DNA from 2 places in the Bacillus sp. JJ864 genome. Region 1 is predicted to be linked to the other one. Evidence: a T-box and tRNA genes for the amino acid it is inferred to sense, from the RefSeq annotation. Region 1 holds a T-box; the other holds one or more tRNA genes.
What was found. The T-box of region 1 lies ahead of ileS (isoleucine--tRNA ligase). A T-box ahead of a tRNA ligase gene usually reads a tRNA of that ligase, here a tRNA-Ile.
Positions count from the first base shown of each region.

Region 2: it encodes a tRNA-Ile, which carries the amino acid that the T-box ahead of ileS (isoleucine--tRNA ligase) is inferred to sense. The anticodon was not compared.

Region 1 is NZ_JBALLY010000179.1:9,413-12,612, forward strand. It holds gene V7024_RS21850 (GW domain-containing glycosaminoglycan-binding protein) at 1-630, shown strand, start outside; gene V7024_RS21855 (hypothetical protein) at 882-1,118, opposite strand; T-box leader at 1,374-1,615, shown strand; gene ileS (isoleucine--tRNA ligase) at 1,670-3,200, shown strand, end outside.
Region 2 is NZ_JBALLY010000002.1:68,562-71,761, forward strand. It holds gene ispG (flavodoxin-dependent (E)-4-hydroxy-3-methylbut-2-enyl-diphosphate synthase) at 1-141, opposite strand, end outside; gene V7024_RS00870 (hypothetical protein) at 492-833, opposite strand; gene V7024_RS00875 (DUF1189 domain-containing protein) at 899-1,666, opposite strand; tRNA gene V7024_RS00880 (tRNA-Ile) at 2,099-2,172, shown strand; gene sodA (superoxide dismutase [Mn]) at 2,396-3,007, shown strand; gene V7024_RS00890 (MFS transporter) at 3,196-3,200, shown strand, end outside.

The DNA of each region.
Region 1 (3,200 bases):
TCTGCTTCTGATTTTGCTAATAAGAACTTAAATGTGAAATTATCTGTAAATTACAACGGTGTAACGTGGTATGCTTTTAGAGACAAGAAGGGAAGTTTAAATTGGATAGATAGTAGAGCAGTTGTTCAAGGTTCTACTTACCCACATTTGGATGTGCCGATTATTAATCAACGTGATCCTTATATTCCATCAAGAAATTTAGTATCCGGTTGTGAGATAACATCTGTAACTATGATGTTACAATATGCAGGTGCGAACGTAGATAAAGTTCAACTTGCATACGAAATGCCATATTCTAGTATTGATCCAAATCAAGGTTTTGTAGGAGACCCTTTTGGTAGAGGGTGGACAATATATCCTCCAGCTTTGATGAATTTAGTACGTAAATACACAGGTAGTGCAATAAATCTAACTGGTTTAGAAATAAAAAGAAATTTAGACGAGGGGAAACCTGTTGTAGTTTGGATGACTATGCATGGTTTTACAGTTCACGCTATTACGCTTGTAGGATATGATGAAAACTATTTTTATTATAACGATCCTTGGACTGGTGAGAAAAACGCTTCTATGTATTGGTCTGACTTTTATAACAATTGGTCTACACAAAATAGACGAGCAATTTCATATTAAAGTATTGGGTAGAGTTTAACATTTTCAGCCAATTCATTTCCATCTTCTAAATGTGCAGGGCGTTGCCCGATGAAAGGTGGAGATGAATTGGCTTTTTGCATAGAAAAACATACATTTTTATCCTAAAACCTACTTATGAAAGGATCTTTGCAAAATAAATGCCCCTTGATTGGCAATTTCAAGTATAAAGCTATTTTTAGTAGGTGTCCCAATTCATTAGGGGCAAAGGAAAAAGTGTAAACATCAAATAATTAATTATTAAAGAATCCTAAAGCATACTTCACACCTTCATGAATATCAATCGTTTCGTATCCTGCTAATTCTTCAAGGGTAATATGCATTTTGACATTTTCTAATTCGAAACCACTGTCTAAGTCAATATTTAGGAGAACTTCATATCCATCAGTAGTAGCATTCGTTTCCATAATGTTAAAAGTTTGAATTGCTGTACCTGTTTCATACTCGATTGGTTCTATAAAATCTGACATAAAAACACCACCATTTTGTTTTAAAATCTAGTACTTGATGTATGGATTACTTCGTTTTTTCCTGATAATAAACATGTTTGATTCTTTCAGTAGTTTAACCATGCGACATTCTGTTATTCATGTAACGTTCTTAAAGAAGTAGAATAAAAAAGAGTAGTAAAGATAAAAATGAAATAAACATAAATCAGAAAAAACATTCTAAATTAATTGACAATTGGAGTTGCATTGGAATAAAATAACTGTTAATAAAAGTATACAAATCTGATGACGAGAACGAGTAAAATATATCACTGTTCCCCAGAGAGTCGGTGCCTTGCTGAGAGCCGGTGTTCGGTATATGTTTGAAAATCATCTCCGAGGAGTCGAGCTGAACATAGTAAGTTCGAACGGTTGTCTACCGTTACAAGGAACGCGTATGATTGTACGTTGCTGAGTGCTATTGATGAACGATTAATCAATAGAAGTAGGGTGGTAGCGCGGGTAAACCCGTCCCTAATGATAGGGACGGGTTTTTTGTGTACTTTTAATTATTTCTTAAGGAGTGATTGTAGATGAAGAAGGTAGATGTGAAAGAATTAGCTGTAAGGAGAGAAGCGCGAATTCGTAAGCAATGGAATGAACAGAATACCTTTGTGCAATCGATTCGAAATCGTGAAGGTGCACAATCTTTCGTATTTTATGAAGGACCGCCAACTGCGAATGGTCTTCCACATGTTGGGCATGCCCTAGGACGTACCATTAAAGATTTGGTTGCAAGATATAAAACGATGACAGGATATAAAGTACTGCGTAAGGCTGGATGGGATACACATGGATTACCGGTGGAATTAGGCGTTGAAAAGCAGCTTGGTATTTCTGGTAAACATGATATTGAAAAGTACGGTGTAGAAGCCTTTCTGGCAAAGTGTAAAGAGAGTGTATTTACGTATGAAAAGCAGTGGCGTGAGTTTACAGAGAGTATTGGTTACTGGGTTGATATGGATGCGCCGTATATCACGTTAGATAATTCCTATATTGAAAGTGTTTGGCATGTTCTTGGAACGATTCATGAAAAAGGATTGCTGTATAAAGGTCACCGCGTCTCTCCTTATTGCCCAAGCTGCCAAACATCATTAAGCTCACATGAGGTGGCGCAAGGATATAAAACAGTGAAGGATTTAAGTGCAACAGTTAAATTTCAGCTTACAGGTCGGGAAAACGAGTATCTTCTAGGCTGGACAACGACGCCATGGACGCTTCCAGCTAATGTAGCGCTAGCAGTTCACCCAGAGCTGGAATATGTGAGGGTGCAGCAAGGGGATGCGGTTTATATTGTGGCGAAAGAGTTAGCAAAAGATGTCCTGCAGCAAGAGTATAAAGTGTTATCTGTTCACAGGGGAAGCGAGTTAACAGGTCTTTCTTATATACCGCCATTTCAATTTGCAGAAGTCACAAATGGTTATTTTGTTGTAAATGCTGACTTTGTCACAGCCAATAGCGGTACTGGAATTGTTCATATTGCACCTGCATACGGAGAAGATGATTATAAAGTGGTCCAAGAACATGGACTATCATTTGTGAATGTTGTAAACGAGAAGGGCGAATATACATCTGATGTTCCTTTTTTACAAGGGAAATTTGTAAAAGAATGTGATATTGATATTGTTCGCTATTTAGCTGAGCATGGTCTTCTTTATCATAAGGAGAAGTATGAACATAGTTATCCGCATTGTTGGCGCTGCGATTCACCGCTACTTTATTATGCAAATGAAAGTTGGTTCATTCGAACAACTGCGTTAAAAGAGCAATTTTTACAAAATAATAATGAAGTAACATGGTATCCAGAACATATTCAACATGGTCGGTTTGGTAACTTTTTAGAAAACATGGTTGATTGGAATATTAGCCGGAAACGATATTGGGGTACACCGCTAAATGTATGGGAGTGTGAAGCTTGTTACCATCAATTTGCCCCGAAAAGCATTGAAGAATTAAGAAAATACGCAATTGGAATGGTTGATGAAAATATTGAACTGCATAAACCATATGTAGATGAAGTGAAAATCAGTTGTTCCGAATGCGGTGAAACAATGAAACGTACGC
Region 2 (3,200 bases), on a different contig from region 1:
CTTAATTTCAGCAACTGTTGCTTCCACATCATGTGTTTTCGTTGTTGTCATACTTTGTATAATTAATTCATTATTACCGCCAATTGTTAAATTTCCAACTTTAACAGGGCGTGTTTTTGTACGATGAGTTATTTCATTCACGAATAGATCGCTCTCCTTATAAAAGAAGTTTCTTATTTTGTAGACAAACGCATTTATATTATATGCAGTATTTGTCAAGTGAAGCTAAATGTCTATATAAATCCATTTTGATTTTTCAACATACAAGTCACTGCTATGCAGAAAAAACATGATCGCTACTTGCTTTCTCCCTTTGTTTTAACCATTGAAAGTGGCAGGAAAAGGCCCTAACCGCTTCTATGCATGGCCAGATGCTCTCGCCCAACTAAAAAAAGGAGCTTTTATGTTGTTTTTTTAGTTGTATTTATATAGTTTCACTTTTCCTATTGTATCAGCGCCTTACTGTAATTGACAAGGATTATGTGATGTTATTACGGATAGAGGGGGAATTTGTATTTTTTCCCGACTTGTAATTTTGCTGGAGAGTCGTTTTGATTTAAGTCCTTGAAGTCCGTAACAACTGTTTCAATAGAAGGGACTTTTTTCTTATTAATTTCTTCTGTAACAGAGAGAACGGTATCGCCTGTTTTTACTTCAATGACTTTATATTTTGCCAGTGATGTATTTTCTTTTTGTTTATTACTTGCAACTTTAGCTGAAGTTTCTTTTGTTTTGGAATATGTATGAAGCAACGGTAACGTGCCAATTGTCATATCATAGTACAAGACGTAACCGAGAACAAGTAGTAACAAGACACCGCCAAGCCTTTTCATATTTTTCCACTCCTTTGTAGAGAAATATATGCTTGTCCAAAAAAAAAATGCCTTAAAGGCATTTTTTATAGTGAATTTTTTTCTTTTGGTTTTGGCACTTCTTTTATTGTTAAATAAAGAACGATGAGGACAACACCAATGAATATAAATAATGAGAATGGGACATGCACTTTTAATAAGTCCATAATCATAAAGAATATAGTTGGGATTGTATAACTATAGGCAGTTAATGTCCAAACTTGTTTGTAAGATAATTTACGCTCTCCGCTCATTGCAGAGCCGATAAATGCCAATAGGGTAACACCAAGAAATGTAATAAATAGTTGGAATAAGTAAATAAATATCCCGATTAAGAATATCGCAACTGGAGAGATGTTATCAACGAATGAAACGATTTCTTGGATATCTTTCTTTTCAAACGTTGTATTTCCAAAATCAGTATATGGGAAGGATTGTGTTTGTTGCTGTGCTGTTGAAATCATTTTATCCTTTAAAATGAATATACCATCTCGATTTGGATAGGCTTTTGTGTCTGTTGCGTTTGGATCAAATACAAAAATAAAATCTGTTTCATCTTTTACAATTGGTTTGCTAATGTCTGCGTGCAGCTCGCCATTTTCAATTTTAAAATCAGGCACATCTTTTTCGATAGCGCGATCGATTAAATGAATGCCCTCTTGAACGAAATTTCCAAATAAAATCGTTTTTGGAACGGTAGCAAGCAGGCATAGTAACATTATGTAAAGAATCGTCTTTCCGATTTTTTGAAAACGAAAGATTGCCATCTCTTTTGGTGCGTATAAGCTTTTAAATAGTTGTGTAAATATGGACATGCATTCACTTCCTTCTTTAAATATATTGATTTACAATCTCATTGTAACGTATGTTTTTAAGGAATCACAAGATATATCATGTCGCATGTGAAAATACAATTGACACATTTCTTTTTACTATGGTAAATTTATCTTACATTTTTACATATAATCATCCATTCCATCGCAGTTGAACTGGCTATATAAATCTATTTTAATTTTTTTTACATATAAGTCGCTGCTATGCAGAATACAACATGATCGCTACTTGCTTACTCCTTTTGTTTTAAACATTGCATGTGGTAGGAAAAGGCCCTGACCGTTTCTATGCATGGCCAGATGCTCTCGTCCTCCCCTAAAAAGAAAGGGGTTTTGATGTCGTTTCTTTAACTTGTATGTAGAGAGAGCATATGGTTGATAACGGCGATGCCGTAGCGGCTATTCATATATCACGGACCCTTAGCTCAGCTGGTTAGAGCAGACGGCTCATAACCGTCCGGTCGTAGGTTCGAGTCCTACAGGGTCCATATCCATTTCGTATATTAATACATAGCGGATAAGCTTCCTTATAGAAGGAAGCTTTTTTTACGAAATGTATGAGCATTTCGTTTGAAAAGAAATGGGAAATTTGCTACCTTAATGTTAGCGAGGCAATACGCTAAATTTGTTTTCACCCTTATGTAATTAGGGTAAAATGAATTTGTATGCCAAGTCATTATCGGCAATACATACAATGGGAGGAATATAACAATGGCGAAACATGAATTACCAAATTTACCTTATGCGTATGATGCGTTAGAACCTCATTTTGACAAAGAAACAATGAATATCCATCATACAAAACATCACAACACATATGTAACAAACTTAAATGCTGCATTAGAAGGACATGCGGAATTAGCAGAAAAAAGCATCGAAGAGTTAGTTGCAAACTTAAACGAAGTGCCAGAAGCAATTCGCACAGCAGTACGCAATAACGGTGGTGGACATGCAAACCACTCTTTATTCTGGACAATCCTTTCTCCAAATGGCGGTGGACAACCAGTAGGTGAACTTGCAAGTGCAATTGAAGCGAAATTTGGTAGCTTTGATGCATTTAAAGAAGAGTTTGCAAAAGCAGGCGCAACTCGCTTCGGTTCTGGCTGGGCATGGCTAGTTGTAAACAATGGTGAATTAGAAGTAACAAGCACACCAAACCAAGATACTCCATTAATGGAAGGGAAAACTCCAGTTTTAGGATTAGACGTTTGGGAGCATGCATACTACTTACATTACCAAAACCGTCGTCCTGACTACATCAATGCTTTCTGGAGCGTTGTAGATTGGAATGCAGTTGAAAAACGTTACCAAGACGCAAAATAATAATAATTGTAAAAACTAGGAGATATTTCTCCTAGTTTTTTTCTATGCTTTTTTTGAGAGTTGATTGGCTCACCTCAATATTAATGAGAAAAATGCTTACTAATGAAAGTTTCATTTTCTACTTTTCTTCTTTACATAATTGTGACCTTCTTTGGAAGACTAGAACATGAAGTAAAGGAGAGTTTAATATGAA